Regions from separate parts of the Clostridium sp. MB05 genome, predicted to be linked through region 1. Evidence: riboswitches for the same ligand, from Rfam matches in the RefSeq annotation. Region 1 holds a riboswitch; the other holds the start of a gene.
The links. A riboswitch is a leader RNA that binds a small molecule or an ion and turns the genes downstream of it on or off. The one in region 1 is predicted to bind FMN.

Region 1 (8,248 bases):
TGCATAGAAAAAGGAGCTGCCCCTATTGATAATATTTTAATAGTTATTTCTTTATCTAGCCTTAAGCTTGATCTAACAAATTTTAAGTTAGATCTTCCACTGACATAATAGCCAATTCCTATAGCTGCAGTTAAAAACTGAGATATAACAGTTGCTATTGCTGCACCTTGTATGCCTAAATTAAATATAAAAATAAACACTGCATCTAAAACTATATTTGTTATACACCCAATTACCATGATAATTGCTGATAATTTAGGATTTCCATCACCTCTTATTGTATTATTAATAGTAAATGCTATTAAGTTAAATATTGTTCCTAGTAAAATTATGTTTATATATGATTTCGCATAATATAAAGTTTCACTGCTTGCTCCAAATTTACTTAGTATTACATCGCCAAAAACTAATCCTATAATAGTTAATATAACTGAAATAATTACTGATAAAGTTATTGCATTTCCAATTACCTTAGATGCTTCCTCTTTTTTGCCTTGCCCAAGTTTTATTGATATGGATGTAGTAGCACCAATACCAATAAGCATTGCAAACCCAAGAATTATAGTTGTAATAGGCATAGTTACGCCAACTCCCGTAATAGCTAGTGAACCTACCTCTGGTATATTTCCAATAAATATTCTATCAACAACATTATATAAAGCATTTACAATCATACCTATTATTGCAGGTACAGAATACTTCAATAATAATTTACCTATTGATTCATTTGCAAGTAATTGTTGAGTTCCCATTAAATCACCTCTTTTTTAACATTTTGTCTATATACATTTTATCTATATACATTTTTTCAGTAAGTTTAACATAATATTTTTTTCTTCTAATGTTAGATTTTTAGTGAGATTATTTTCCCACTTTATACCTACTATATATATATCATCCTTTAATTCAATTCCTTTTTCTGTTAAGAAAACTCTATAAGCTCTTTTGTCATTTTTATCTTCATTTCTATATATAAATGACTCACATTCTAACTTTTTTATAGCTCTTGCAGTTGTGCCTTTATCTATATTAAGTTTTTCGGATAAATCCTCTTGTCTTACGCCATCTTCTTTATATAGTTCCATTAAAAAAAGAAATTGCCCATATCCAATTCCTAAATGGGATAATTCCTTTAAGAAAAATATATTTGCTTTCCTTTGTATTTGAGAAATATATCTAGCTATATTTTCACATTTCAAGTTTCCCACTATGTTTACCTACCTTTCAAAATAGTTGCATATACAACCATTTTAGATTATATCATATTTAGTTGTATATGCAACTATTTTATATTTCCAATTTAATAAAGATATTTTTATTTATACAATACGGTGTATTAAAATAAACATCTAAAAAACATAATAAATATAAATAAGGCTAACTATTAAACAAATTAACAGTTAGCCCTATTGCTATATTGAATTTAACTTTCTCTTTTTACAATTGTCAAAATTTGAATCTACATTAAAAATTGCTACTGAAACCCTTTTGTATAAAACATAAGTTATTCCACATACTAATATTGATTTTATACCATTGAACGGCAGTAATCCTAAAGTAACATATCTTATTAACTCTTCTTTTGCCATTTGCATTCCGAATGCCGGTAATAAGAAATATACATTTGCCAATATTCCTACAATTTCTATTGATATTATTCCTAAAATCATTCCAAGTAAAGCTGTTTTCTTGCTTTTATTTCTGTGATAAACCCATGCCGCTGGAGCTACTAGAGAAATACCTACTATAAAGTTAGCTGTTTCTCCTACAAAACCTGTTGCTGTTCCCTTAACTATTAAAATCAATAAGTTCTTTATCAATTCTACAACAATACCTGCCATTGGTCCAAATGCAAATGCTCCCATAAGTGCTGGAATATCGCTTAAGTCAATCTTAAGCCATGGAAATGGTAAAAACGGTATTGGAAAATCGAAGTACATAAGCACTACTGCTATTGCACCTAAAAGTGAAATTTTAATAAATTTGTTTAGGTTTTTGTTTTGTTGATTGTTCATTTTTTCTCCTCCCAAAAGTCTATCCTCTGGGGCAATAGGTTAGATCACTTCAATAAAATGATATTATTTTAACAATTTTCTTTATTAATTTTACCATCTTATCTTATTTAGATTCATGTTAATAAAAAAATCCCTGATATATAAAATATATCAGGGCATAAAATCCATAAGAAATAAGATGTGCTTAAAATAAATATCAAGCAATATCTAACCACTTACCTTCTTTCATCCAGACTATACTGTCGGCCTCGGAGTTTCACCGAATCATGCTAAAATTTAGCTCGCGGGCTATACCGCCGGTGGGGAATTACGCCCCGCCCTGAAGATAATTTATTTATACTATTATTATATGTTTAATTATACATTTTTGCAAGCAGATTTTTAACAATCTTCTTCTTTTATTCCTTTCATTGATAGGGAAATTCTGTTTCTTTTACTATCTACTTCCAATATTTTAACTTTTACTATATCTCCAACCTTTACAATATCTAACGGATGCTTTACAAATCTATCTGCCATTTGGCTTTTATGAACTAAACCATCTTGGTGAACTCCAATATCAACAAAAGCTCCAAAGTCTGATACATTTCTTACTGTTCCCATAAGTATCATACCTTCTGCTAAATCTTTTAAATCAATTACTCCTGTCTTTAAAATAGGCTTTGGCATTTCTTCTCTTGGATCACGGCCTGGCTTTTTAAGCTCTTTTATTATATCAGAAAGAGTAAGTTCCCCAATTTCTAGTTCTTTAGAAATATTTAAAAGCCCTTTATCCTTTACTCTTTCATCTATATCTTTAAGATTATTTTCTTTTAAATCATCTTTAGTATATCCCAGTAATTGTATTAAATTTCTTGCAGCATCGTAAGACTCTGGATGTACTGATGTATTATCTAAAGATTCTTTACTTTCCATAACCCTTAAGAAACCTGCACATTGCTCATAAGCTTTTTGTCCAAGCCTTTTAACCTTCAATAATTCTTTTCTACTTTTAAATGCACCAACTTCATCTCTGTAACTTACTATATTATTTGCGATACTTGAATTTACTCCTGCAACATAAGTAAGTAATGATGGTGTTGCAGTATTTAAATCTACTCCAACTTTATTAACGGAATCTTCAACAACACCTTTTAAAGATTCATCAAGCTTTTTAGGAGTAACATCATGTTGATATTGTCCAACACCTAAAGCCTTTGGATCTATCTTAACTAATTCTGCCATAGGATCTTGTAATCTTCTTCCTATAGAAATAGCTCCTCTAACCGTAACATCTAAATCTGGGTATTCCTTTGTAGCAAGTTCTGAAGCTGAATAAACTGATGCTCCTGCCTCTGATACTATAACATATGCTATTTCTTTTCCTGCTTCTTTTTTTACTTCAGATATTATTTCAGATATTACTTCTTCTGATTCTCTTGAAGCAGTTCCATTACCTAATGAAATAACTTCAACATTATATTGGTTTATTAATTCTTTTAATATTTTCTTAGTTTCTTTAACTTTATTTTGTGGTGCTGTCGGATATACTGTAGACTTATCTAAAAATCTTCCAGTACTATCTAGTATAGCTATTTTACAACCTGTTCTAAACCCTGGGTCATACCCCATAACAGCTTTTCCTTTAATAGGTGGTTGCATTAATAATGCTTTTAGGTTTTCCTTAAATATTTTTATAGCTCCTTCTTCACCTCTGTTAGTAAGTTCATTTCTAACTTCTCTTTCAATAGACGGATATATTAGTCTTTTTAATGAATCTCTTATTGCTATTTTTAAATATTCATCAGTAGCTGTAATGTTTTTTAATATTTCTTTCTCTAAATAATTTATTATTTTATCTTCATTTACAGCTATCTTAACAGACAATATTTTCTCATTCTCTCCTCTATTTATAGCTAAAATTCTATGTGGTGGTATTTTAGATATTTCTTCACCATATTCATAATACATTTCAAAAGGTGTATGTTCATCACTTTCTCCTGTTGATTGTATCTTTCCCTCTTTGAATACTAATTCTCTTATCCATTTTCTATATTTTGCTTCATCTGATATTTCTTCTGCTATTATATCCAAAGCACCATTAATTGCATCTTCTATGCTACTAACATCTTTTTCTTCGTTTATAAACTTAACTGCCTCACTATTAACATCTCCCTTAAATTCACCACCAGATATTATATCAGCAAGTGGTTTTAACCCTCTTTCTAATGCCATAGTAGCCCTTGTTCTCTTTTTTTGTTTATAAGGTCTATATATATCCTCTACCTCTGTCAATGTCTTAGCGCTTTTTAAAGCTTTTAATATATCATCATTTAATTTCCCTTGTTCCTCTATAAGTCTTAACACATCTTCTTTTCTATCCTTTAAGTTTCTAAGATATGTAAGTCTTTCTTGAAATTTTCTTAATACTTCATCACTTAAAGCACCTGTTTGCTCTTTTCTATATCTTGAAATAAACGGAACTGTATTACCATCATCAAGTAAAGTTATTACGTTATTTACCTGAGTCATACTTATTCCTAATTCAGATGATAATCTTTCAACAATATCAACCATAAAGTCCTCCTAAAATATATTAGAAATTTTTCTCCAAAATTTACATAATGATATTATAATACAATATTGCACATTTATGTAACATATAATTCATTTTTTGTGCACACATATATAAAATATTAAATATTAAATACAATTACAATATTGATATTATGTAAAATAAGGTTTATAATTATAATTGTAAAATTTTTACAGATGGGTGATGTATATGAATAAGTTTATAATTTTAATTAATAAGATAATAAATATTTTACTTATATTCTTCATAGTTTTTATAATTCTAAATGAATATTACATAATTGAATTTTCTAATACTTTAAGATATGTTTTATATTTCTTAACCTTAATATTAATTCTTATATCATCAACTAAAGAAATAATAATTAATAAATCAGGATTGTCCAAATTTATAAATTGTATAATATTATTTTCATCAATAGTTGGTGGTGTTTTTTCAATTGTTACAAATCAAATAAACATTCTAATTTATATTTGTATTCTGTCTTCTTTAATTTATGGATTTATAGAGCTCATTTATAAAAAAGCTTAAATATATCTCCTTATTTTTATTTATTTTCATAATTTTATACCTCACGTAATAGTATTAAATATAACTATTATTTGAGGTATATTTTATGAAAAAGAAAATATTTTATTCAATATCACTAATTACCAGTCTAGTACTTTTATGTACTTCTATATTTTTTAACGTTACATATTCGCCATTTAATGCTGATAACGTAAAGGAAAATATTGCTATATTATCTTCAGAAACTTACGGCGGTAGACTAGCAGGTAGTAATGGAAATTTACTTGTGGGAGAAATAATAAGAAAAAACTTTGAAGATAATAAATTAGTTCCACTTAATGAAAGTTTTAAAGAAAACTTTAAAACAACATGTCCAATAAATAATAATAGCTCTCCTTATCTTAAAGTTTCTTCAGAGGATAAAGTTATAGAATCCTTAAAATATGGTGTTGATTATAAAGAAGATATGATTAACTTTAGAATTCATAATTTAAGTTTTTCTAAAGAGGATAAGGTAAATATTTATACAAACTCTATAGAAGTAATAACAAAAGACGGTAATTGTTTATTTTATGTTGCTCCTAATAATGAATTTTCATTTAGAAGTTCATTTATAAATAATTTCCCGTATGACATGATGGTTTTAATAACTACTAATACCTATAATAAAATATTAGACTCTATAAGAGAAGGATTGACTGTATCTGTTAATTTACCATTTTCAACATGTGAAAAAGACTTAGTAAATATAGTTGGAGTTTTAAAAGGATCTTCTAAGAATCTTCCTCCACTTGTTTTAACTGCTCATTACGATCACTTAGGCCAAGATGGACTTAAGAATACCTATTATGGGGCTTTAGATAATGCATCAGGCACTGCATTTTTATTAGAACTTCAAAAAACATTATCTAATTATGGAACTCCTAAGAGAGATATTATTTTTGCAGCTTTGAATGCAGAAGAATTTGGACTGCTAGGCTCTAAAAGTTTTGCTGAAAGCAATATTGATAAATTAAAAGGAGCTCAAGTAGTAAATTTTGATATGATTGGTAGTAAAGACTATCCTCTTACTTTAATGCTTGGAGCCTCATTTAAAGATAATGAATCAGAGCTTTTAAAGTCTATTGAAAAGATTTCTAAGAAAAATAATGTATCTACAAATGTTATATATGAGGATTCAAGTGATCATGCAAGCTTTAATAATTTAGGTATAGATGCTCTAAGCTTTTGTCATAGCGATATGTCTAAAATTCATACCCCTAATGACACCGTTGAACATATAAGTACTGATGCTATAGATAGTGCTTATAATGTTATAGAAGATAAAATAAATGCCTACTGTTATAGTCCGTTTACTGTATTTTTTCATAGTAAAGCTTCTTTATTTATATTTGCTATTCTATTCGGCTTCTTAGTTTCTGCACCTTTTATAAATCATATAAAAAAGAGAAAATTAGGATAATTAAAAGGATTTAGCTTTGCTAAATCCTTTTAATTGCTATTTTTTAAATAAGCTGTAATAAAGTTATCTATTTCTCCGTTCATAACTGCATTTAAATTTGCTGTTTCTTCATTTGTTCTATGATCTTTAACTAAATTATATGGATGGAATACATATGACCTTATTTGGCTTCCCCATCCCATATCCTTTAACTCTCCTGTTAAGTCTTCTATCTTTTCTTTATGTGCTCTTTCTTTTAATTCTATAAGCTTAGACTTTAACATCGACATTGCTGTATCCTTGTTTGAAAATTGGCTTCTCTCACTTTGACATTGAACAACTATTCCAGTTGGTATATGAGTTATTCTTATTGCAGATTCTGTCTTATTAACATGTTGACCACCAGCTCCACTTGCCCTATATGTATCTATTTTTAAGTCATCTGATTTTATTTCTATATCTTGATCTTTTGTTAGCTCTGGTAGAACTTCAATTGACGCAAAAGAAGTTTGCCTTTTACCATTAGCATTAAAAGGAGATATTCTTACTAATCGATGTATTCCCTTTTCTGCTTTTAAATAGCCATAAGCAAATTCACCCTTAACTTTTAATGTTACACTTTTTACTCCAGCTTCATCACCTTCTAGATAATCAATGGTTTCAACTTTAAATCCTTTTTTCTCACACCATCTTGTATACATTCTAAGAAGCATTTCAGTCCAATCATTTGCATCTGTACCGCCAACTCCAGCATGTAAATTCAATATAGCATCATTTCTATCATATTCCCCGGATAAAAGTAATTCTACTCTATATTCTTCTACATCTTTTTCTATTAATCTAATTTCCTTTATTACTTCATCAATAGATTCTTGATCCTCATCATCAACTAATTCTGATAATACTTCAACATCATCAATTCTAGAAACTAATGACTCGTATCTGTCTATTTTATCCTTAATTCTCTTACTTTCCTTTGTAACTCCTTCAGCTCTTTTTATATCTTCCCAAAATCCACTTTCTTGCATTTGAAGTTCTAACTCTTTTACTTGCTTTTCAAGTGCTTCCTTGTCAAAGAGAAGCCCCCATTTCTTTTGTAACTTTTTTTATATCATTAAGTTTTAGTAATTCTGCTTCTAACTTAATTATCATATAATCACCCTATCTTTTTTTATTTATTATTAATATATTAAAGTTTTAAAAAAGTGCCATGTAGGCACTTTTTTAAACTTCTCTTCCACAACAATTTTTATACTTCTTACCACTTCCACATGTACATTGATCATTTCTACCTACCTTAGGTTCATTTCTAACTGGTTGTTTCTTTGTTTCTGAACCACCCTCGCCATGACTTGCTGAAGTTTCTTCTGCTACTCTTTCTCTTTCAACAGGCTTTTGAACTTGAATATGGAATAGGAACTTAATTGTATCTAACTTTATTCCATTTATCATTTCTTCGAACATAGCACTACCTTCCATTTGGTATGCTTGTATTGGATCTAGTTGCTTATATGCTCTTAATCCAATTCCTTGTTTTAAATGATCCATATTATCTATATGATCCATCCACTTTTGATCTACTACTCTAAGAAGTATTACTCTCTCAACTTCTCTAAATTGCTCTTCACCAAATTCTAATTCTTTTTCAAGATAAACTTTCATTAATATATCTATTAATTTAGTAATTATTTCATCATTAGATAAATC
Region 2 (8,248 bases), 1.8 Mb from region 1:
GCAAAATGCAACTACCCTTTCTGGCGGTGAACGTCTAAGAGTTTATATATCTATTTTTTTATCATTATGCCCAGAAGTTATATTATTAGATGAACCAACTTCAGCCTTAGATGAAGAGAATAGCCATAGAGTAATGGAGAATATAATAAAATTTTGTAAAGAAAAGAATATTGATATGGTAATAGTAAGCCACAATAAAAGTATTGTTGATGATTTCTGTGAGAATAAAATTGAAATAGTTAAGGGGGACAAACTGTGGAAGGAGTAGCTAAACTTGGTATTTTTCAGTTTTCACTTATTTATTTACTGCTAATTATAGTGTTATTTATAATGAAAAAATCAAAAATTAATCAAACAAAACTTCTTTTAATTGCAAGTTTAAGAATGTCAGTTCAACTTGTGATTGTAGGTTATATACTTCAATATATGTTTAGTAATCCCAAACCTATATTTACTGTAATTTTTCTAGTAGGCATGATTACATTTTCTATTAATAGAGTAATTAGAAGTAGAAAAGACTTAAACAATTATTTTAAACTTGCAATAGGAATTTCTTTAACATTTGCAGGGCTTTTTATTCTATTTTTCTTTGTTGGTATAGTAGTGAAAAAATCTATATTTGATCCTCAATATACCATACCTTTAGCAGGTATGATAATTGGTAATGCCATGACTGGAATAAACATTGGGATAAAAACTTTCATGGATTCCATAAACAAAGAAAAAAATAAAATTAACACATTGCTTAATTTAGGTGTTGACCCTAAAGATATTTTAAAGCCTTTTGCTAACAATGCTTTAGAAACTGCATTAATTCCTACATTAAATTCCATGGTTGGAATGGGGATAATCTTTTTACCTGGAATGATGACTGGACAAATATTATCTGGTACAGTACCTACTACAGCTATTATGTACCAAATAGCTATTATGATTGCAATCTGTACCTCTGTTTGCCTAACTGTCTTTTTATCTTTAAATTTAGGATATAAATCTTTATATAATAATAGAAAACAATTTCTATAAAATTAAAATAAGATTATGGAGAAAACAATAAAATTTTTCCATAATCTTTTTTATAATAATAAAACTTGGGTAAATAAATGGTAAACATGTTATAATTATATATAATAATATTTATTTAATAATAATTATTTTTAATAATATGTTATTGCTATAATTACTTTAATTTTAAAAATGGATCTAGATGCTTATATATATTAAGCAATTATAATTTAAATTACAAAGAGATTTTACTTTAAATATATCTAGTATAATAAGTTCCTATAAGTAGAAACTAAAAGTGGGACGTTATTATAGAATTGGATATTTAAAAAGACTATATATAAAAACTAAAATAAGCAAAGGAGATATTATGACAGAAGAAAGGAAAATAATAGGAACAGGTTTTAAATTAGATAATAGTTATGCTGGTCTTCCAGAAATATTTTTTACTGAACAGAATCCAAGTCATGTGCCATCACCAAAATTGGTTGCACTTAATTATTCTTTAATAACATCATTAGGACTAGATTCAAAGTTTCTACAAAGCAATGAAGGATTAGAGATATTTGCTGGAAATAAGATTCCAGAAGGTTCCATGCCACTTGCTCAAGCCTATGCAGGACATCAATTTGGACATTTTACTATGTTAGGTGATGGTAGAGCTGTGTTAATAGGAGAACATATAACTCCTAATGGTGAGAGAGTTGACATTCAACTTAAAGGTTCGGGTAGAACTCCATATTCAAGAGGCGGAGACGGTAAAGCTGCATTAGGACCAATGCTAAGAGAATATATTATAAGTGAAGCAATGAATGCTTTTGGAATTCCTACAACTCGTAGTTTGGCTGTTGTTACAACGGGTGAGCCAATAATACGTGAAAGCTATTTACCTGGTGCAATACTGACTCGTGTGGCCTCAAGTCATATACGTGTAGGAACATTTCAATTTGCTTCAAGATTTGGAAATGTTCATGAGCTTAAAGAATTAGCTGACTACACTATAAATAGACATTTTCCAAATGTAGATGATAAAGAAAATAAATATCTTTCTTTACTACAAGAGGTAATAAAAAGACAGGCTGAGCTTATAGCAAAATGGCAACTTGTTGGTTTTATACATGGGGTCATGAATACTGATAACATGGCAATTAGTGGAGAAACTATTGATTACGGACCTTGTGCCTTTATGGATATATATGATCCTGCAACTGTATTTAGCTCTATTGATACTCAAGGTCGATATGCTTATGAAAACCAACCTAAACTGGCTGCGTGGAATCTTGCAAGATTTGCTGAAACACTAATACCACTTCTCCATACTAATCAAGATGAAGCTGTGGAATTAGCACAAAATGCAGTTTCAGATTTTGATGAGATATATAAAGCAAATTGGCTTTCTGGAATGAGAGCTAAGCTTGGGATATTTAACGAAGAATTAGAAGATGAAGCATTAATAAGAGACCTTTTAATAATTATGTATCAGCATAGTGAAGACTATACAAATACATTCCGTGAATTAACAATTGATAATATAGAAGATACTAAAATGTTTAAAACAGAAGAATTTAAAAAATGGTATAAAATATGGCAAGAAAGACTAACAAGACAACCTGAGTCAAAAGATGCATCAAAACAACTTATGCAAAGTTCTAATCCAGTAGTAATTCCACGTAATCATAGAGTAGAAGAGGCATTAGAAGCGGCAGTGAAGAATGGTGACTATAGCGTAATGGATAAACTTCTAGAGGCTCTTTCATCACCATATGATTACTCTAAAGATTATGAATACTATTCTACATTGCCTGAACCATCAAAACGTCCATATAGAACATTTTGTGGAACTTAATTTTTATTATACAACTTTGAGTATAATCTAATGTGACAACAGTTTAGCTAAAGTGAATTTAATAATGAGATAATTGGATAGTAGGTAGAGTTAATTTTACACAAGTTTACCTACTGTCCATGATTTTTCAATTGTGAGGAATAGCTAAAGATAGATTCTACTGCTATTTTATATTGTTAACATCCTTTAAAATTTTTTCAAGCTTTTCCACTGATACAATTCTCTCATTACACTTTGCACTATCTAAACATATATCAAAGCCTATTGACTTATAGTTACCTTCCTTAGAATTAGCTGTTTTACAGATAGCTGAAACAAAGGCTACTTCATTTTTTTCGCCTACATGATTACAAAGTGTACATATATGAGCATTATTGGAACTATAATTTGGAATTCTACATGCCATACCTATGAGTTTACCATTCATATTGTAAACTACAAATAATTTTCTAATAGATTCATCAATCCAACCTAAATACACATTCTTTGAATCTTGTGCATTTGAGGTTGGTAATTTAAATTTCTTTTCCTTTTTAAACAATTTATTAATTTGCTCATTTGTAATGTTTGTCATTCCATATACATATTCATTCAAATCAGATAAATACTTATCAATTTGCAAGTGGTCATTTATTCTAGTAATATCAAGTATTTCTTTTTCTTCTTTAGATAAACTTGTAAAAATACGCAATATTTTTTCCTGTATATATGCTTTAGTTGCTTCAATAATATTAACATCTATACAACCTCTAAAAGCATTATTTAAATCATTTAAACATTTTTTTATATAATTATATTCATGTTTTTTTATAAAAGCATTCATAAAATCTAACACCTCTTTTCTAATATATGTTGTTTTATTATTTATGTAAGCAGCTTTACTTACAGTTTTATTTTACAATCAGCAAACTAAAAAAGATGATTATTATTACTCCAATTGAAAGTAAAAATAATCATCCTGATTTAAAACATACTACATACTCATAATCACTTTACTTTTGAACCTTGTTTAAATTAGAAATGATAATTCTCATTGGATTGCCATGATGAAATCATATCATAGTTTAAAATAAGCATTCAATCTAACAAATAATTCTGTAATGATTATGAGCATAAAAGTTTTTCTTGACTTATTATTCTTCTTATACTTTTTTCTGATAGATAATACTCTTTAGTTAGTTCATTAATAGTAGTCCCAGCAAGGTACTTTTTATAAATTTCATTATTTCTCACTTTAAGACTACTTTTTATACCACTCTTTTCTCCCCAGGCTTTATGATTATCATTTTTCCTTGGTACATAAAGATATTCTCCATCTACATATTCTTGTATTATTTTTACAATTTCCTCTGGTAACACATCTTGTGCTTTTATATATTTCATTTCCTTACTCCTCAACTATTATAATAGTATTAAAGCAAAGAATACTAGAAAGTTATGTGTTACAGAGCCTAAAACATGTTCGCACTTCAGCTAATTTAACAGCTTAGGCTCCAAACAAAGCATAGCTGACTTTGTTGTAGTCTTTGCAAGGAGCAAGCTGATTTAGAGCTGAATGTACCAATGACCTTCATAAAAACACCTCCAATACGTCACGCCTATTATAGCATAATTAACATTTAATTGAATATATGGATTGAAAATCTTTTTGTTCTAAATGAAAATATATTGAAAAAGTTATTAAATTAATATATTGACAAATAATAATCAGAGATATAGAATTAAGGTGTAAAATTTAATAGATCTTCAGGGCAGGGTGAAATTCCCTACCGGCGGTAAAGCCCGCGAGCCTTATGGCATGATTCGGTGAAATTCCGAGGCCGACAGTAAAGTCTGGATGGAAGAAGATGGAAATATGAAGGTATAGAAATCTAAGAATAGCTATATCCATTTGTGTATTATGCTCTGAAATATTATATATTTCAGAGCTTTTTTAATGTTTAGAAAATGTTATTATATAAGGATTTTAGCAATTCAATTTGGAAAAGTAGATTTATTTTATACTTTCCTTACCTTCGGTTTGTACGTGGATATGTGTAAGTTTGCGTTAACTTGGAGTGTAGAGACGGAATAAGTAAACTTACATATGTCCTATTTTTTAGATTACTATATTTAATTACATAACTATATCTATTTAAGTTATTGATTAATTAATAGATTTAATTAGTGATTTTTTATGTAGTTTATTATAGAAAAGCCCTGAGTCAAAAACTCAGGGCTTTTGTTTTTATATATGATTAAGATTTATTAAATTCAAATTATTATGATTGTGAGATGATGATATTGGATGAAAAGTATATGAGAATGGCTATTGAATTAGCAAAAAAAGGAGTAGGAAAAGTTAACCCTAATCCAATGGTTGGTGCGGTTATAGTAAAGGATGAAAAAGTAATAGGTGAAGGATACCATGAAGAATATGGGAAGGCCCATGCTGAGGTTAATGCCTTTAGTAGTTTAATAGAAGAATCAAAAGGTGCTACTCTTTATGTAACTTTAGAACCATGTTCACATTATGGTAAAACTCCACCTTGTGTAGATAAAATAATTGAAAATAAAATCGCTAAGGTAGTTGTTGGAGCTCTTGATCCAAATCCTTTAGTTGCAGGGAGAGGAATTAAAAAGCTAAAGGATGCAGGTATAGATGTTGTAACATCAGTTTTAGAGGAAGAATGTAAAAAAGTTAATGAAGTTTTTATGAAATATATCGTTGAAAAAAAACCTTTTGTGGTTTTAAAGACTGCTATGACTTTAGATGGAAAAATATCTACTTCATCAGGTGAATCAAAATGGATTACAAATGAGAAATCAAGAAAAGAAGTTCATAAATTAAGGAATAAGCTATCGGCCATTATGGTAGGCGTTAATACAGTTATTAAAGATAATCCTGAGTTAACTTGTAGGTTAGAAGGTGGAAGAAACCCAATAAGAATAATTGTAGATAGTGCACTTAGAATTCCTATGGAATCAAAGGTAGTGATTGATAAATTAGCTGGGACGATTGTTGCAACAACAGAATTAGCTAATAAAGATAGGGTATTGGACTTAAAAAAGCTAGGTGTAGAAGTAATAATAATTAAAGCTAAAAATGAAAGGGTAGATTTACAAAGTTTAATGGTAGAACTAGGTAAATTAAATATAGATAGCATTCTTTTAGAAGGAGGATCAACATTAAGCTTTTCAGCATTAGAAGATAAAATAGTAGATAAAATACAAGCTTATATAGCACCTAAGATTATAGGTGGAGAAAAATCAAAAACTCCTGTAGGAGGAAAAGGAATAGAAAAATTAAGTAATGCAATAATGCTAGAAAATATGAAAGTTATATCTGTTGGGAGAGATTTGCTAATTGAAGGTTATCTGAAGGGGGCTGAAAATAGGATGTTTACGGGAATTGTTGAAGAAATTGGAGTGATTCAAGGAATTAAAAATAGTGAAAAATCTTCAAAGATTGTAATCAAGGCAAATAAGGTCTTAGATAAAACAATATTAGGAGACAGTATATGCACAAATGGAGTTTGTCTTACTATAACAAACATAAGTGGAAATACATTTGAAGCTGATGTTATGGCTGAAACTCTTAGAAGAAGTAATCTTGGACAGCTTTCAATAGGAAGTAAGATCAATTTAGAAAGAGCTTTAAGTTTAGAAACTAGACTTGGAGGTCATATAGTAAGTGGCCATATAGATGGAACAGGAGAGATTATTTCTTTAGTTAAAGAAGATAATGCAACATGGGTAAGTATAAAAGCATCCTCAGAAATTTTGAAATATGTTGTTGAAAAAGGATCCATTGCAATAGATGGAATAAGCTTAACAGTTGCTTATGTTGATAATGAGGTATTTAAAGTATCTATAATACCTCATACAGGAGAGGAAACTATTTTATTAAAGAAAAAGCCAGGAGAAACAGTAAACCTTGAGTGTGATGTTATAGGGAAGTATGTTGAAAAACTTTTAGGTTTAAGAGTTAAGAATGAAGCAATGAAAAAAGAATCAATAAGTGAAACCTTTCTTAGAGAAAATGGATTTCTATAAAATTGGAGGAGAGAAGATGTTTAAGTTTAATACAATTGAAGAAGCTATAGAAGATATAAGAGAAGGTAAAATAATAGTTGTAATAGATGACCCTGACAGAGAAAATGAGGGCGATTTATTAATGGCAGCAGATATGGTTACAGGTGAAGCTATAAACTTTATGGCTAAATATGGGAGAGGCCTTATATGTATGCCTGTAAAAGCCAAAAGAATGAAAGAGTTAAATATTAATCCAATGGTTAATAATAATACAGATAATCATGGAACCGCCTTTACAGTAGCTATTGATCACATTGATACAACAACAGGAATATCAGCCTTTGAAAGAGCTTTAACTATTAAAAAGGTTTTAGAAGATAGCAAGCCAGAGGAATTTAGAAGACCAGGACATGTATTTCCATTAATAGCTAAAGATGGCGGAGTATTAGAAAGAATTGGCCATACTGAAGCTGCTGTAGACTTAGCTAAGCTTGCAGGATTAAAGCCAGCAGGAGTTATATGTGAAATTATGAATGAAGATGGAACTATGGCAAGAACACCAGAACTTATGGAATTTGCTAAAGCTCATAATTTAAAGATTATAACTATATCAGATTTAGTTGAGTATAGAAAAAGAGAAGAAGCAATGGAAGCTTCAGTTGAGAGAGTTGTTGAGATAAAAATGCCAACAAGATATGGGGATTTTAAAATGCTTGGATTTATAAATAAATTAAATGGAGAACATCATGTTGCATTAGTTAAAGGAGAAATAAATGAAGATATACCAATCTTAGCAAGAATTCACTCAGAATGTTTAACTGGAGATGCATTAGGATCTAAAAGGTGTGATTGTGGAGAGCAATATGATGCAGCTATGAAAAGAATTGCTGAAGAAGGTTCAGGAATATTACTTTATATGAGACAAGAAGGTAGAGGAATAGGGCTTATAAATAAGATGAGAGCTTATGCTCTTCAAGATCAAGGCTATGATACAGTAGAAGCTAATGTTATGCTTGGCTTTCCAGCAGATATGAGAAGCTACGATGTGGCAGCAGCAATATTAAAAGATTTAGGGGTTACAAAGTTAAGACTTATGACAAATAACCCAAGAAAAATAAATGGTTTATCAGAGTGTGGAATAGAAGTTGTAGATAGAGTTCCAATTCAGATGAATCATAATGAAAAAAATGAGTTCTATTTAAAAACTAAAAAAGAAAAATTAAATCATATGTTAAATTATTAAAATTAAAATAAATAATAAATTAGAATATTAGGAGGAAAAAAGAAATGAAGATAATAGAAGGAAATTTAGTAGCACAAGGGCTTAATGTTGGTATAGTAGTGGGAAGATTTAATGAATTTATAGTTTCAAAGTTATTAGGT

Region 2: another riboswitch for FMN. It lies ahead of ribD (bifunctional diaminohydroxyphosphoribosylaminopyrimidine deaminase/5-amino-6-(5-phosphoribosylamino)uracil reductase RibD); the one in region 1 lies ahead of ACH36K_RS18055 (ECF transporter S component).

Annotation. Positions count from the first base shown of each region.
Region 1 is NZ_CP174370.1:3,841,521-3,849,768, forward strand. Features, by position in the region: gene ACH36K_RS18045 (MATE family efflux transporter) at 1-752, opposite strand, end outside; gene ACH36K_RS18050 (MarR family winged helix-turn-helix transcriptional regulator) at 795-1,208, opposite strand; gene ACH36K_RS18055 (ECF transporter S component) at 1,413-2,015, opposite strand; FMN riboswitch at 2,229-2,346, opposite strand; gene ACH36K_RS18060 (Tex family protein) at 2,397-4,571, opposite strand; gene ACH36K_RS18065 (hypothetical protein) at 4,780-5,121, shown strand; gene ACH36K_RS18070 (M28 family metallopeptidase) at 5,207-6,562, shown strand; one part of gene prfB (peptide chain release factor 2) at 6,592-7,617, opposite strand; one part of gene prfB (peptide chain release factor 2) at 7,619-7,693, opposite strand; gene secA (preprotein translocase subunit SecA) at 7,766-8,248, opposite strand, start outside.
Region 2 is NZ_CP174370.1:2,068,970-2,077,217, forward strand. Features, by position in the region: gene ACH36K_RS09690 (ATP-binding cassette domain-containing protein) at 1-268, shown strand, start outside; gene ACH36K_RS09695 (ABC transporter permease) at 256-1,026, shown strand; gene ACH36K_RS09700 (protein adenylyltransferase SelO) at 1,376-2,851, shown strand; gene ACH36K_RS09705 (FusB/FusC family EF-G-binding protein) at 3,015-3,674, opposite strand; gene ACH36K_RS09710 (CD3324 family protein) at 3,956-4,234, opposite strand; FMN riboswitch at 4,590-4,704, shown strand; partial or broken gene ribD (bifunctional diaminohydroxyphosphoribosylaminopyrimidine deaminase/5-amino-6-(5-phosphoribosylamino)uracil reductase RibD) at 5,135-6,211, shown strand; partial or broken gene ACH36K_RS09720 (riboflavin synthase) at 6,242-6,886, shown strand; gene ACH36K_RS09725 (bifunctional 3,4-dihydroxy-2-butanone-4-phosphate synthase/GTP cyclohydrolase II) at 6,903-8,108, shown strand; gene ribE (6,7-dimethyl-8-ribityllumazine synthase) at 8,153-8,248, shown strand, end outside.